2 regions of the Rhizobium sp. SEMIA 4085 genome follow, and region 2 is predicted to be linked to the other one. Evidence: riboswitches for the same ligand, from Rfam matches in the RefSeq annotation. Region 2 holds a riboswitch; the other holds the start of a gene.
What was found. A riboswitch is a leader RNA that binds a small molecule or an ion and turns the genes downstream of it on or off. The one in region 2 is predicted to bind S-adenosylmethionine.

Region 1: it holds a riboswitch for S-adenosylmethionine, as region 2 does, so the genes downstream of both, C9413_RS25925 (O-succinylhomoserine sulfhydrylase) here and metA (homoserine O-succinyltransferase) in region 2, are expected to answer to the same signal.

What each region holds. Positions count from the first base shown of each region.
Region 1 covers NZ_JABEPH010000348.1:397-6,428, reverse strand. Annotated here, with positions in the region: gene C9413_RS25935 (Hsp33 family molecular chaperone) at 132-1,127, shown strand; gene apaG (Co2+/Mg2+ efflux protein ApaG) at 1,128-1,520, opposite strand; gene C9413_RS25925 (O-succinylhomoserine sulfhydrylase) at 1,743-2,927, opposite strand; SAM riboswitch at 2,974-3,052, opposite strand; gene C9413_RS25920 (2'-deoxycytidine 5'-triphosphate deaminase) at 3,126-4,220, shown strand; tRNA gene C9413_RS25915 (tRNA-Gly) at 4,265-4,338, shown strand; gene C9413_RS25910 (ATP-binding protein) at 4,676-5,788, shown strand.
Region 2 covers NZ_JABEPH010000091.1:4,661-14,946, forward strand. Annotated here, with positions in the region: gene efp (elongation factor P) at 1-71, shown strand, start outside; gene C9413_RS11890 (SIS domain-containing protein) at 127-855, opposite strand; gene nagA (N-acetylglucosamine-6-phosphate deacetylase) at 871-2,022, opposite strand; gene C9413_RS11900 (SIS domain-containing protein) at 2,022-3,053, opposite strand; gene C9413_RS11905 (GntR family transcriptional regulator) at 3,050-3,823, opposite strand; gene C9413_RS11910 (aldose epimerase family protein) at 3,935-4,957, opposite strand; gene metA (homoserine O-succinyltransferase) at 5,079-6,002, opposite strand; SAM riboswitch at 6,065-6,142, opposite strand; gene C9413_RS11920 (ABC transporter ATP-binding protein/permease) at 6,298-8,133, shown strand; gene C9413_RS11925 (ABC-F family ATP-binding cassette domain-containing protein) at 8,218-10,044, opposite strand; gene C9413_RS11930 (thiamine diphosphokinase) at 10,048-10,286, opposite strand, start outside.

The sequences.
Region 1 (6,032 bases), on a different contig from region 2:
AACAGTCGATGCTTTCATGGTGTCTTGGTGTGATCGTAACTATACTGGGCTCCTCCTTTTGCCTGATGGCATTGTGGCCGAGCGAGTTGAAAGGCTTCTGGTCTGCCGCTCGGACTACTAGGAGTAAGACCATGGCAGAAACCGCAAGTGCTCTCGGCGAGTTCGATTTCGCCGGCGATGATCACGTTGTCCCGTTCCAGGTAGAGGGCCTCGATGTGCGCGGCCGCGCCGTCCAGCTCGGTCCCATGCTGGATGCGATCCTCGAGCGCCATCACTATCCGGCACCTGTTGCCCGGCTGCTCGCCGAAGTCATTGTGCTGACGGTGCTTCTCGGGACGTCGCTCAAGTTCGAAGGCAAGTTCACGGTGCAGACCAAGGGCGATGGCCCTGTCGATCTCCTCGTCGCTGATTTCTCGACGCCGGAGAACGTGCGTGCCTATGCGCGCTTCGATCAGGCGCTGCTCGACAAGGCAGTCGCTGCCGGCCAGACCGAGCCGGAACAGCTTCTTGGCAAGGGCGTGCTGGCTTTCACCATCGACCAGGGCAAGTTCAGCCAGCCCTATCAGGGTATCGTTGCGCTCGACGGTACCTCGCTTGAGGATATTGCCGGCACATATTTCCGTCAGTCGGAGCAGATCCCGACGCGGGTCCGCCTGGCTGCCGCCGAATTGTTTGACCGCGACGAGGCGGGTAAGCCGCGCCACCGCTGGCGCGCCGGCGGTCTCGTTGCGCAGTTCTTGCCGGAAGCGCCGGAGCGCATGCGCCAGCCCGACCTCCACGGCGGCGACGGCGACAACGCCGCGCTGGCACACAAGGAAGACGACGCCTGGACCGAAGCGCGCGCGTTGGTCGATACCATCGATGCGGACGAACTGACGGATCCGCAGGTCGGAATCGAACGCCTGCTCTTTCGCCTCTTCCACGAGCGTGGCGTGCGTGTTTTCAGTACCCGGGCAGTTTTCGACCGCTGCAGCTGCTCGCGCGAGAAGATCAAGAATGTGCTGAAGGGCTTTTCGGACGACGAGATCGACGCCAGCCAGGAGAATGGCGAGATTGCCGTTACCTGCGAATTCTGTTCCACGACCTATCGGTTTGAGGTCGTGGAAGTCGCATCGGCTGCGGAATGATCAATTCAGCACTCTGAGCAGCCCGGGAGAATCCAGCGAGAAGGCGGGTATTTCGACATCGAAAAGCTCGCCGTCCTCCGTTTCCATCTGGTAGTGCCCGAACATGAGGCCGGAAGGCGTATCGAGCGGACAGCCGGACGAGTATTCGTAGGTATCGCCAGGTTCCAGCCGGGGCTGCTCGCCGACGACCCCAGGACCGGTCACCTCGTCCACCAGGCCGTTCTGATCGGTGATGTTCCAGTAGCGATTGATGAGCCGTACTGTCAGGTCCGAATTATTGCTGATCACGATCCGGTAGCCCCAGACATAGCGATCATCATCCGGATCGGATTGCTCCTCCAGATAAAAAGGCTCGACGACAACTTCGATATCTCGTGTGAGCGCGCGGTACATGCCTTACACCATAGCCAAGATATGTTACCCGTATCTTATAGAGCGCTCGATCCGTCAAGAAACGGCACATGCATCATCCTTCAAACCGCGATGATTGCACGTCGTTTTGAACATTAGTCCTAATTTTCGAAGTTAATTCCCGTATTAAAGCGAAGCTCTCGCGCCATTTCTTAGGTGGAGCATGCGGCCGGACCGGCAAGGTCCGGCCGTGGCAATCGCCGGTCAGGACTTAATCTTTGAAAGAGCCTGAGCGAAATCTTCGATCAGGTCATCAGCATCCTCGATGCCGAGCGAAAGGCGAACGGTGCCGGGAGAAATGCCTAGTTCCGCACGGGCCTCATCGCTCAGGTTCTTGTGCGTCGTCGTTCCCGGATGTGTGATCAGGCTCTTGGAATCGCCGAGATTGTTCGAGATTTTGATGATATCGAGCGCATTCTGCAAGGCGAAGGCTGCTTCCTTCCCGCCCTTCAGCTCGAACGCGACGAGCGTCGAGCCGCCGGACATCTGCTTGGCGATGATATCGGCCTGCGGATGATCCTTGCGGCCCGGATAGATCACCTTGGCCACTTGCTTCTGTTCGGCAAGGAAGTCCGCGATCCTGGCAGCACTCGCCGTCTGCTGCTTGACGCGCAGCGGCAGCGTTTCGATGCCCTTCAGAAGCGTCCAGGCATTGAACGGCGACATGGCCGGACCTGTGTGGCGGAAGTAGTCGTGCAGATTTTCGTCGATCCATTCCTTATCGGAAAGCACGACGCCGCCGAGGCAGCGTCCCTGGCCGTCGATATGCTTGGTCGCGGAATAGACGACGATATGGGCGCCGAGCTCCAGGGGCTTTTGGAAGAGCGGCGTTGCGAAGACGTTGTCGACGACCACCTTGGCGCCGATCTCGTCGGCGAGCTTGGCAACGCCTGCGATGTCGATCACTTCCAGCGTCGGGTTCGTCGGGCTTTCGAGGAAGAAGACCTTCGTCGCCGGGCGGATCGCCTTCTCCCAGTTTTCGAGATAGCGGCCGTCGATGAGCGTGCATTCGATGCCGTATTTCGGCGCAAGCGTTTCGACCACCCATCGGCAGGAGCCGAAGAGCGCGCGGGCGGCAACGATATGGTCGCCGGCCTTCAACTGGCAGAGGATCGCCGCGGTGACGGCAGCCATGCCGGAAGCGGTGGCGCGGGCGTCTTCGGCGCCTTCGAGCGCGCACATCCGCTTTTCGAACATATCGTTGGTCGGGCTTCCGTATCGGGCATAGATGAAGCCGTCCGTCTCGCCCTTGAATCGGGCTTCCGCCGCTTCAGAGGTATCATAGACGAAACCTTGCGTCAGGAAGATCGCTTCCGAAGTCTCGCCATATTGCGAGCGCAGCGTCCCTTCGTGAACGAGTTGAGTTGCCGGGCGCCAAGTCTTGCTCATGCCATCACCACCTTCAAACAACAAAAAAACCGGCCGCAAAAGCAGACCGGTTTCATACCCGGTCTTTTTAGCCACTTCTTTAACGTGGCTGCAAGCCGACCGGCCAAATCACCACGGGATAAAGCTGCAATACTGCTGTTAGCTTCTTGCGTCAATTCCTTGAGTTTGGTTTTGTCTGAGGCAAATTATGGATGGAGCATGATGGCTCGGGAAACTGGAATCTTGGCCGATCGCGCAATTGCTGCGCTGTTAGAAACGGGCCGCCTCACGAGTGAGCGGGAACTGGACCGCGATCAGATCCAGCCGGCCAGCCTGGACCTGCGCCTGGGCGCCAAGGCGTTCCGGGTCCGGGCAAGTTTCATGCCGGGTCCCTCGCATCTCGTTGCCGACAAGCTCGACCGGCTGAGCCTGCACGTCATCGATCTCTCCGAAGGTGCCGTGCTCGAAACGGGCTGCGTCTATATCGTGCCTCTCATGGAGCGGCTCGATCTTCCGGCTGAAATGTCCGCCTCGGCCAACCCGAAGAGCTCGACTGGCCGCCTGGACATCTTCACCCGTGTTATTACCGACTACGCGCAGGAATTCGACAAGATTCCTGCCGGTTATTCTGGCCCGCTTTATCTGGAAATCAGCCCGCGCACGTTCCCAGTCGTCGTGCGCCGCGGCTCGCGCCTCTCGCAGATACGGTTCCGGGTCGGGCATTCAATTCTCGGCGAGCCGGAACTGCAGGCGCTGCATGATGCGGAAACGCTGGTTGCAAGCTCCAAGCCGAACGTTTCGGGCGGCGGCATTGCGCTGTCGATCGACCTGGCGGGCGACACGGATGGCCTGATCGGCTACCGCGGCAAGCATCACACGGCCGTCGTCGATGTCGATAAGAAGGCTGAGCACGATATATTCGATTTCTGGGAGCCGCTTTACAGCCGCGGCCGCAATGAACTGATCCTCGATCCGGACGAGTTCTATATCCTCGTTTCGCGCGAGGCCGTGCACGTTCCCCCGCACTACGCAGCCGAAATGACGCCTTTCGATCCGCTCGTCGGCGAGTTTCGCGTGCACTATGCCGGCTTCTTCGATCCAGGCTTCGGCCACGCGCCAGCCGGCGGCATGGGCAGCCGCGCCGTTCTCGAAGTTCGCAGCCATGAGGTGCCTTTCATCCTCGAGGACGGCCAGATCGTCGGCCGCCTGGTTTACGAGCACATGCTGGAGAAACCCGAAAGCCTTTATGGTTCCGGCCTTGGATCGAATTACCAGGCCCAGGGCCTGAAACTCTCGAAGCACTTCCGCATCTGAGAGCCTTGACACCGACACCCATCTGTTGGAAGGCTTCCGTCATCGCGGGTGTAGCTCAATGGTAGAGCAGCAGCTTCCCAAGCTGAATACGAGGGTTCGATTCCCTTCACCCGCTCCAGCTTCTCTCTGTCCGACCCGGGGGCGCAAGCTTGCAGCGCAGGGCGGCTTTCACCGCAAACTGCTTTGCAGGAAGACTTCGTACGAGCAGCCGAATTTCGGCCCTTCAGAACCAGGTTACTCGGATCTTCGGCTGCTGTTCCTGGCAGTCGTCAGTGCATTAATTTAGTCTTGAAAGTTTTCAGGATGGGTTTTTGTTGGCCAGCTCCTGCTACAATGCCATCAAAAGAGCATGCGAGCTGCCCTAAGCTCTTTATCCGAAATGGACGCTCTTGAAATCCGAAATAGACGCATATAAATTCCGAAATGGACGCAGAAAGAATCCTAATTGGACGAAGATGATCGCGCAAGTGCCTCTCTATCCACGATATGCAAATGACCGTGTCACCGTTGCGCTGACGGATACGCCCGTTGTGATGGTGAACGGGCCTCGCCAATGTGGCAAGACTACGCTCGTAAGAGGGCTCAAGAATCACAGCCGCCGTTATATTACCCTTGACGATGAGACGGTACTGGCTTCCGCGCGTGCCGACCCTGCGGGCTTCATTCGAGAACTTGACGTTGCGACCATTGACGAAGTTCAGCGTGCGCCCGACCTGTTGCGAGCGATCAAACGAACGGTGGATGATGACCGCCGGCCCGGTCGCTTTCTGCTAACAGGCTCGGCCAACATTCTTGCGATGCCGACCATTGCGGAAAGTTTGGCCGGGCGCATGGAAGTCGTTACCTTGCTTCCGCTGTCTCAAGCGGAAATCAAAGGACATAAAGTCGATTTCATCGAGGACGCCTTCGCTGGCAAGATCCACCAGCCAACAAATTTGGCTCTCGGCAAGGAACTGATCGATATTGTCGTAACCGGGGGCTACCCAGAGGTTCTTGCCCGCCGCGACAGTCGCCGTCGAGCGGCATGGGCGAGAGAATACACTCGAGCGATCATTGAACGAGACGTGCGCGACATCATTGAGGTAGACAAGCTCGAGCAGATGCCGCAATTGATACGGGCGCTCGCCAGCCATGCGAGCCAACTCACGAACTTCTCACAGCTTGGCGGTCACCTCCGCCTCGACGACAAAACGGTACGGCGTTACATCGGCATACTCGAACACGTCTTTCTCATAAGGCGTATCGAGCCTTGGTTTCGCAACGATCTCAAGCGGATCGTCAAGACACCGAAGTTACACTTCCTAGATACTGGGTTGTTGTCCGTTCTGCTCGGCGCAAGCTCTGAACGGATTACAGCCGACCGTTCGCAATTCGGAGCGATTCTGGAGAGTTTCGTCATCTCCGAAATTCTTAAAATCGCAAGTTGGTCCAGTGCAGAGGTTCGACTTTCGCACTATCGCGACAAGGATCAGGACGAGGTCGATCTCGTCATGGAGAATGAAGTAGGCTCGCTTGTGGCCATGGAAGTCAAAGCAGCCGCTACAGTCTCTGCCGGTGATTTCAAGTGATTGCGAAAAGTGGCGCAGGCGGCCGGTAAAGATTTCCGTCTGGGACTTGTGCTTTACGACGGTGACACAGTTCTTCCCTTCGGCGAGCGCCTCTTCGCAGCACCGCTGTCATGCCTTTGGAACTGAGTGCGATCAAAAGTGCTCTAAAGCAGGATCTGCGGTTCCACTCCCATCAACGCGACCAACCTAACAGTGTCCGCCCCGGCGACACAGGTAACAGATCGTGCCTTGTAGGGGCCGGTAC
Region 2 (10,286 bases):
ATATCAACGCAGGCACGCGCGTCGTTATCGCAACTGAAGACAACTCCTACGTCGAACGCGCCAAGGATTGATCCTTCGGACACATCAGACAGATAGGCCGGCCTAACGCCGGCCTTTCTGTCTTGATTACAGATGCGGGTTGCGCGGCCGGTATTTTTTCACCAGCCGCTGATTGACCTCCGCAGCTCCCGGCATGTTGGCGCTGAGATAGACTGGTGCGTCGCCGGACTTCGAAAGCGCAGAGGCAACTTCAGCGAAGATTGCGTTTAGCACTGTTGCTCCGACAGCCGTCGACACCGGGCCCACCTTGAGACCGCTTCCAGCCAGATCGAGCACGGCATCGCCGGGCGGCAAGCCGTTATCCAGCACGACATCGGCGATATCCGCGAGCCGGCGGCGGCCATTGGCAATCGCGCTCGAATAGGCAACCGAGGTAACAGCGATCACCTTGGCGCCGATCTCGCGGCCATAGTCCGCAGCCTCGATTGGTGCGGCATTCACACCCGAGTTCGAAGCAATGATGATGACGTCGCCTGGCTGCATGCCGTAGCGCTCCAGCACCGGCCGAACGAGGCCTTGCGTGCGTTCATAGACCGAGCTGATGACCGCCCCCTCATGGAGCATCGCGGAGCCGATGAGAACCGGCACGGTGAACGCAAGACCGCCGGCGCGATAATGCACCTCCTCGGCCAGCATATGCGAATGGCCCGTGCCGAAGACGTAAACGCGCTTGTCATGACGCGCCGCATCGAGAATGACTGCTGCGGCCTTCTCCATGGGTTCGGCAAGGCTTTTCCTCAAAGCCTCAAGACGGCCGATCAGATTGGAGAAATAGGCATCCGTAACCGCCGTCATGGCATTTCCTCTGCTTCAGGCCGCTTCGCCGTCGATCCACGCGGCGTTGACTTCGACCGCATCCGTCAGATGCACGAGGTCGGCGCGCGCTCCCGGCGAAAGATGGCCATAACCATCGAGCCGGAGAAACCGGGCCGGATAAAGTGTTGCCATGCGCAGCGCCTCGGCAAGCGTCAGATCGAGATAGGTGACGCCATAGCGGATGGTCGACGCCATATCGACATCCGATCCGGCAAGTGTGCCGTCCGCAAGCACCAGCTTCGAGCAGAAGCCCCCCTTCTCACGCCGCACGGTGCGACCGTTGAGCGTGAAGCTATCCTTTCGGGAGCCAACCAGCGACATGGCATCCGTCACGAAGAAGAGCTTGCCCTCCCCGCGCTTGGCGCGAAGTGCAGTGCGTAGCGCTTTTGGATCGACATGATGGCCGTCGGCGATGATGCCGCACCACGTCGACGGATGGTCGATTGCCGCGCCAACCAGACCAGGTGCGCGGTGACCCATCTGGCTCATGGCGTTGAAAAGATGGGTGACGCCGCGTACACCAGCATCGAAACGCTCTTCTGCAGCTTCGCTCGAACAATCCGAATGGCCGATGCTGACGATGATGCCAGCCTCGCTCAGTTCGCGAACTTGAGCGACCGTCACCTGTTCGGCCGCCATCGTCACGAGCAGCGTACCGATTGCCTCACGGGCGCGAATGAAAGCTTTGACATCCTTGTCTTCGACCGGGCGCATCAGTTCGGCCAGGTGCGCCCCCTTGCGGGCAGGCGCCAGATGTGGACCTTCCAGATGAAGACCGGCCACGCCCCGATGGGTTTTAACCGCATCCTTTGCGGCCTCGATCGCAGCCGCCGTCGCATCCGCCGTATCGGTGATCAGGGTTGGAAGCAGCGCCGTCGTGCCGTAGCGCCGGTGACCTTCGGCAATGATACACATCGAAGCTGCCGACGGCTCATCGTTCAGCATACGCCCGCCACCGCCATTCACCTGCGCATCGACGAAACCTGCCGAAAGCACACCGCCGTCAAGCAAGATCGTCTCGCCTTCGGGCAAACCGTTGCACGAGACAATGGCCTCGACCCGGCCATTGGCAACGATCAGCGCCTTTTCGTCGTGGAACTTCTCGCCGTCGAAGATCCGGGCACCGGTGAAGATCTTGCGGAGTATCATATCGTCTCCGTGACTTTGAGCAGGTTTGCCGGCTTGTCTGGATCAAAACCCTTGCGGCGTGTAACTGACTCGATCAGGCGATAGTAGACGAGAAGCGACACGAGCGGATCGAGTAGGCCGTTGCCCGTCGTCGGCACGAGCAGATTGACGCCGGAAAGCGGCTGCGCCGAGAACGGTACGGTCGTTGCGCCGAGCCTCTGTAATCGCTCGAGTGCCTGAACGTTGTTGGCATAGGCCGCATCGTCGGGCATGAAGGCGACGATCGGGAAACCCGGCTGAACGAGGCGCATCGGGCCATGCATCAGCTCTGCCAGCGAGAAGGCTTCCGCGTGAAGGCCGGAGGTTTCCTTGGCTTTCAGAGCGGCCTCGAGCGCGATCGCAAAAGCTGGCCCGCGGCCTGCCGTATAAAGCGAGGTTGCATTGAAGAGCACGTCTTCTGCACCAGCCGTATCGATACCAGCAGTCGCCGACAGAGCCTCGGGCAACCTCTCCAATGAGGCTTGCAGATCGGCCGTACCGCCAATTGCAGCCGTGACACCGGCGAGCGCGGCAACCGAGGCGATGAAGGACTTGGTCGCGGCAACACTCTTTTCCGCACCTGCATTGAGGTCCAGAACGATATCTGCCTGCTTTGCAAGCGGGCTGTCGGTGACGTTCACAACGGCGATCGTCGTCGCGCCGCCACGCTTGGCAGCATCCTGAAGGGCAACGATATCTGGGCTGGCGCCGGATTGCGAAACAGTGAAGTGAACACCATCCTTCAACTGTAGAGCCGTACCATAGACGGAAGCGATCGACGGGCCGACGGAAGCAACGGGAATACCGGCAGTGATCTCGAAGAGATATTTGAAGAAGGTTGCGGCATGGTCTGAAGATCCGCGCGCTGCCGTCGTTACCACGCTCGGGCGAACCGAGGAAAACAGCTTGGCGATTTCGGCGAAAACCGGCTTCTCCTTTTGAAGGAGCGTCGCGACCACGTCCGGCGACTGGCCCGCCTCCTGCAGCATCAGCGACTGGTTCTCACTCATAGGTCATCTCCAATTTTCAGTTCGGCCACGAAATCATAGGCATCGCCGCGGTAGTGCGAACGGGTGTATTCAACGACGCGCTGGTCTTCCAGGCGCGAAATCCGTTCGATCAAGAGTGCTGGCGCACCGGTCTTTACATTCAGCATCGAGGCTGATGAAGGATCGAGCGTCACGGCGGTCAGCCGCTGCAGCGCCCGCACCGGCTTGTGGCCGTTTGCGGCCAGCGCATCATAAAGCGATCCCTCGCCACCGGCACTGCCGCCGAGGAACTTGACCGGCACAACCGCCCTCTCGATCGCCAGCGGCAAACCATCCGCAAGGCGCAGACGATCCAGGCGCAGAACGGCCTCATCTTGGCCAAGTCCGAGAAGGAAGGATTCTTCCGGCGATGGCGAATTGATCGTGCGGGACAATATCCTTGCCGCCGGCGAACGGCCGCGTGAGCGCATATCGGCCGAGAAAGACGAAAGACGCCAGAGCGGCTGCTCCATGCGCTCCACCTTACTGGAAACGAAGGTACCGCTGCCGTGACGCGATTCCAATGCGCCGGAGGCCATCAGATCACGATAAGCGGTTCGCACCGTCACGCGGCCGAGCTTCAGAGCTTCGGCGAGATCGCGCTCTCCGGGAAGGGCTGCACCCGGCTTGAGTAGGCCTTCCTGAATGAGGCCGGTCAACACCAGTGCGAGCCGCCTGTAGAGCGGTCCCGTCATCGTTTCGTCGCGCAGACCGCGGGCATTGAGCTCCGCTATCAGACTGGTTCTATCCATGGAATAACCATAGAACCTATTTAGAACCACTTTTCAAGCTGAATCTCAGCCGCAAGATGAAAACCCTCGTGGCGGCACGAAGGTCTATGAGTGATCGGATGTCCGCGAAGATCAGCTTTTCGTGAAGATGTAATCCGTTTCCTGCCGCAGCACCTCGCCTGGGCGCAGCACCGCATTTGGAAAGCCCTCGTGATTGATCGCATCCGGCCAAACCTGCGTTTCGAGGCAGAAGCCGGCGAAGGGCCCGTATTTCCGCCCCCCGATGCCCGCGACCGCAACGTCGAGCTTGAAACCGGCATAGAACTGTATGCCCGGTTCGGTGGTTCTAACCTCCAGCGAGACACCGGAGTTGACGCTGCGTGCCAGTACGACGGAGCGCTTGGCCGTGCGTTCCGTCGAAAGGCAGAAATTGTGGTCGTAAAACGCCTGCTCGCCGTCTGCAAACCGCTTCATCGGGGCCATTTCGCGGAAGTCGAAAACCGTGCCTTCGACCTGTCGGATCTCGCCGGTCGGGATTTGTATCTCGTCAGTCGGTAGATAATGATCGGCAGCGATCATGATATCGTGGCCGAGCGCATCTTCGCGGCCGTCGAGATTGAAATACGCGTGCTGGCAAAGATTGGCGAGCGTCGGCTGGTCGGTGGTCGTCTCGTAGACGACCGAGAATTCGCCATGGCCATGCACACGGTAAGTCGCCTGGACCGTGCAGTTGCCTGGATAGCCTGCGCGACCATCCGGGTCGACGATCTTTAAGACGACACGGTCGGCATCGTGCTCGACGATCGTCCAGTTGCGCTTGGCGATATTGTCGCTGCCGCCGTGCAGATGCGAAACGCCCTTTTCATTGAGCTCGAGCTGATAGGCCTTGCCGTCGAGGGTAAACTTGCCACCGCCGATGCGGTTGGCACAGCGGCCGGGCGTTGCACCAAAATAGGAGGAATGGGAGGGATAGCTGGCAAAGTCGTCGAAGCCGAGCAGGAGAGGCGCATCATGGCCGTCGAGCCGCAGATCCTGGATGACTGCCCCCCAAGTCATGATCTTGGCTGTAAGGCCGCCGCCCTTGATCTCGACGCGATAGACGGTTTCGCCGTCTTTCGTCGTCCCGAAAACTTCCCGTTCGAGCTTTTCCGACATCGTTCGCCATCCCAAATCTGTGTTGGTTTCAGGCCCGCGAACCTGCCTCCATTTGTTGAGGACCGCAACCGTCAAACACAAAAAGAAACGCCGCCGCAACGAGGTCAGCGGCGGCTGCAGTTCAGATTTTTGTACCGATCTCGTCGAGATTATAGGGCGTCGTCTGGTAGATTTCGTTGATCCAATTGCCAAAGAGCAGATGCGCATGGCTGCGCCAGCGGTTCTGCGGTGCGAGCGACGGATCGTTATGCGGGAAATAATTATGCGGCATCTTGATCGGCACGCCGGCATTCACGTCGCGGAAATATTCATCGGAAAGCGATGTGGAATCGTATTCCACATGATTGAACATGTAGAGCCGCTTGCCTTTTTTCTCGTGCACGAGACACACGCCCATCTCATCGGATTCCATGAGGATTTCGAGGCTTGAGGACTTGTCGATATCGGCCCGCCGGACCTCGGTCCAGCGCGAAACCGGCACTTCGAAGTTATCGGAAAATCCATTGAGGTAGACGGATGAAGGCTTGAGGTTCTTATGGCGATAGACGCCGAACGCCTTTTCCTTCAGCTCGTACTTCGGAACCTTGTGGAAATGGTAGATCGCCGCCATCGCGCCCCAGCAGACATTCATGCTCGAATGAACGTTCGTCTCGGTCCAATCCAAGATCTTCTTCATCTCCGTCCAATAGGTCACGTCCTCGTAAGGCAGCGTTTCGATCGGTGCGCCAGTAATGATGAAGCCGTCGAACTTGCGATGCCTTACCTCCTCCCAGGTCTGGTAGAAAGCAAGCAGATGGTCTTCGGATGTGTTCTTGGCCCTATGGTTGCCAATGCGGATCAGCGAGAGCTCCACCTGAAGCGGCGAGGCGCCCACAAGTCGCGCCATCTGCAACTCCGTCTTGACCTTGTTCGGCATGAGATTGAGAAGCCCGATCTGCAAAGGGCGGATATCCTGACGGATCGCCGCCGTTTCGGTCATCACCCGCACGCCCTCATGAACGAGGGTCTCGAAAGCGGGCAGAGTATCGGGGATCTTGATGGGCATTGCGGTCACTCAACAAAACAAAAGGTACCGGCAAATAAAAAACCGGCGGCGAAAGAATCGCTACCGGTCCGCACGCGGCCCTTTAGCGACTTATTTAACGTGGCTGCAAGCCGGCCGGCCAAATCACCACGGAGAACCCTAAATAGCGCCGCAGCCCACGCGAATCAATCGCAATTGTGAAGGGCGCGCGTTGAACCAAGGTAACTCACGCGTTAATGACTGGTAGAATCTGTTGATGGACAGGGCGCGTCACCATGTTAATCAAGCATCATCATGGTCCGCATGGAAGGACATAATGGCAGACGACGTCGAAGGCAGGCCGAGCATTCAAGGGCAGGATAGAGTAGGTTACGATCTGAGCCTCGGATACCGCCTGAAACTGATGTTTGCGGCATTCTGGGATTCCAAGGTCCGTGGAAAGATTCTGCTACTCGCCTCGATCTTGCTCGCGGTGATCCTGGCGACGGCCTATGGCCAGGTCATTCTGAACCGCTGGAACGCACCGTTCTACGATTCCCTGCAGCGCCGCGACGTCGGCGAATTCTTCCATCAGCTCCAGGTCTTCGCATTGATTGCCGGTTCACTTTTGCTCATGAACGTCGGCCAGGCGTGGCTCAACCAGATGACCGCGCTTTATATGCGCGAAGGTCTGACCCGCGATCTCGTGGATCACTGGCTGAAGCGCAAGCGTGCGCTGCGTCTCGCCTCAACCGGCCTGATCGGGGTCAATCCGGATCAGCGGCTGCATGAAGACGCCCGCAACCTTGCAGAAAGCACAACCGGCCTCACGCTCGGCCTCATCCAGTCGACAATCCTGCTCGTCAGTTTCATCGGCGTTCTCTGGGAGCTTTCGAGCGGCTTCGTCTTCCATTTTCGCACCTACGCCTTTGCCATTCCGGGCTATATGGTCTGGGCCGCGATCTTCTATGCGGCATCCGCCTCGATCCTCAGCCAGATCGTCGGCCGCAAGTTGGTGATCTTGAATGCCGACCGCTTCTCCAAGGAAGCGGAGCTTCGCTTTTCGCTGATGCATGCCAACGAGAATATGCCGGCGATTACCGTGGCCCGCGGCGAGGAAAACGAACGCCGGCGGATCAATGAGGATATCACTTCGGTACTTGCCATCCTGAAGCGGCTGACCATGGCCAGCACTAACCTCACCTGGGTTTCGGCCGGTTACGGCTGGCTGGTCATCGTCGTCCCGATCATCGTCGCGGCTCCCGCCTATTTTTCAGGCAGCCTGACCTTCGGCGAACTGATGATGTCCGTCGGCGCCTTCAACCAGGTGAATACCGCCCTGCGCTGGTATGTTGCCAATTTCACCGCGATCGCCGAGTGGCGCGCCACGCTGATGCGCGTGACCGATTTCCGCCATGCCTTGCACGGCATGGACGAACCCATCAATCCAAAGAATGCGATCACCTACGAGGATAACGCTGATACGCTCACCCTCAAGAATCTCATGATCGCCGCCAAGCTCGGCGAAGAGATCGATCTGTGCGGCGGCTTTGCCGTCGCCGAGACGGATGTCACGATCAGAGCCGGCGAGAAGGTCATGATCAACGGCGACCATAATGTGAACCGCAAGCTCCTGTTCCAGGCGCTTGCAGGCCTCTGGCCCTGCGGCAGCGGCAAGATAGGGCTGCCGCCCGCCGACGGCACGGTTTTCGTTCCAGAAGTGGCCTATGTGCCCGGTGGCACGTTGCGCGAAGCGCTGTCTTTCCCGGAACCGGTGGACACCTACAAGAGCGAGGACGTCGAAGCAGCGCTTCAGAAAGCCGGCCTTAGCCACCTCATTGCGCGTCTCGATACGCGGGCCCGCTGGGATAAGATGCTCGATTCCGACGAGCAGAAGGGGATCGGTTTTGCCCGCTTGCTGCTGGCCCGGCCGCGCTGGATCATCTTCGACGAAGTGCTGGAAGGTCTTGAGCCGGAATCGCAATCAACCCTGATGGCGCTGCTGGCGACGCTATCCGATTCCACCATGATTTATATCGGACGTTCCGAGGCCTACCTCGAAACCTTCAATCCGCGCGAGTTGCATTTGCATCCACTGGCGGCGCAGATCGAGCAGTCGGCCTCCCCGGCAGCAGGAACTGGCACGGCACACGCACCTGCACCGGTCATCTGAACGTCGCAGTACCATCCGTTCGTACCAATGCAAGAGCTGCGCGATCTGACAAAAGGCGGAAGCCTTTCCTCTTCAGGACGGAACCTAGCCCTCCAGCTCTTCGCGCAGCATTTCAAGCTCCAACCATTCTTCTTCCATCTTCGTCAGGCTATCGCGCAGCTTTTCCATCTCCGCCGCAAGCCGGTTGAAGGTGGCAGTATCTTTGCTGAAGAGATCGGGATCGGCCATCTTCTCTTCGCGCCTGGCGATTTCAGCTTCTGCCTTGGCCATTTCCTTGGGCAGGGTTTCGAGCGCGAATTTCTGCTTGTAGGAGAGCTTGCCTTTGCTCTTCGAGGCATCTGCCACAGAAGCAGCCGACTCAGCTTTCGGCTTCTCCGCGGTCTTTTCGATCTTCTTCCGCTCCTCCATTGCGCCCTTGCGCTGGGCAAGCATATCGGAATAACCGCCGGCATATTCGATCCAGCGCCCATCAGGCGCGTCGGGGACGGCGGGCGCAATTGTCGAGGTCACCGTGCGGTCGAGGAAGTCTCGGTCGTGGCTCACGAGGATGACCGTGCCCGGGAAGCCGGCGACGATTTCCTGCAGCAGGTCCAGCGTCTCGAGATCGAGGTCGTTGGTGGGTTCATCGAGGATCAGAAGGTTGGTCGGGCGCGCAAGGATGCGCGCCAGCATCAGCCGCGCGCGCTCGCCGCCTGACAGGTTCCTGATCGGCGTGCGCGCCTGCTCCGGCTGGAAGAGGAACTCCTTCATGTAGCCGGTGACGTGGCGTTGCTCCCCGTTCACCAGCAGGTTCTCGCCGCGCCCGTCGGTCAGGTAGTGCGCGAGCGTATCCTCCAGATTGAGATCTTCGCGCTTCTGGTCGAGCGTTGCAATCTCGAGATTGGTCCCGAGCTTCACCGTGCCGCTGTCCGGCGAAAGCTGTCCCGTCAGCATCTTCAGAATCGTCGTCTTGCCCGCGCCGTTTGGTCCGACCAGACCGATGCAATCGCCGCGATGGACGCGGATGGAGAACGGCGCAACAATTTGACGGTCATCGAAAGTCTTGGCGATCTTTTCCGCTTCGATCACCAGCTTGCCGGATTCCTGCGCATCGGACAGCGCAGCCTGCACGGTCCCCTGCGGCCCCTTGTGGCCACGATGCTGCGAGCGCATGGTCTGCAACTCGCCGAGGCGGCGCATGTTGCGCTTGCGCCGAGCGGTTACGCCATAGCGCAGCCAGTGCTCCTCGCGTTCAATCGCCTTGCCGAGCTTGTGCTGCTCCAGTTCTTCCGCCTCAAGCACCTGATCGCGCCAGGCTTCGAAATTGGCAAAGCCACGATCGAGCCGCCGCGACATTCCCCTGTCGAGCCAGACGGTCGCCGTGGAGACCTTTTCGAGGAAACGGCGGTCGTGGGAGATCATGACCAGCGCGCTGCGGCTTTTCTGGAGTTCGCCTTCAAGCCATTCAATGGTCGGAAGGTCGAGATGGTTCGTCGGCTCATCAAGCAGGAGAATATCCGGTTCAGGCGCCAGCACGCGGGCAAGCGCTACGCGTCGCGCTTCGCCGCCGGAGAGGTTTGTCGGGTCCTCTTCGCCAGTGAGGCCAAGATGCGAGAGGAGGTAGGTCACGCGATAAGGGTCATCGCCCGGCCCAAGACCGGCTTCCGCATAAGCCTGCACCGTCTTGAAACCGGCGAAATCCGGTGCCTGCTCCAAATAGCGCACCGTCGAGGATGGATGGCGGAAAACCTCGCCCGATTGCGATTCAACGATTCCGGCCGCAATCTTCAGAAGGGTCGATTTGCCCGACCCGTTACGGCCGACCAGACAGATCTTATCGCCCGGCTCGACCTGCAAGGCCGCGCCGGCCAAGAGAGGCGTTCCGCCGAAGCTTAGGAAGATATCGTCGAGTTTCAGGATGGGAGGGGCCAAAAATCAGACTCCGGAAAAATCATGGGGGCGGGCAAGGACGATCGCCCGGCCGCTGCCGAGCGTAAAACGAACCTTGCCTTCCGCGATGTTGGAAATGGTACGCGAGGAGCCGAAGGGCAAATGAAAATCGATGAGCGGATACCGGGCATTCTCGATATAAAGACCATGCAGTTCGCTGAATCCGGACACCGAAAAGAGGCTGTTCCTCGGCAAATCGAGCTCAATTTTGCCAGCGAGAAGCG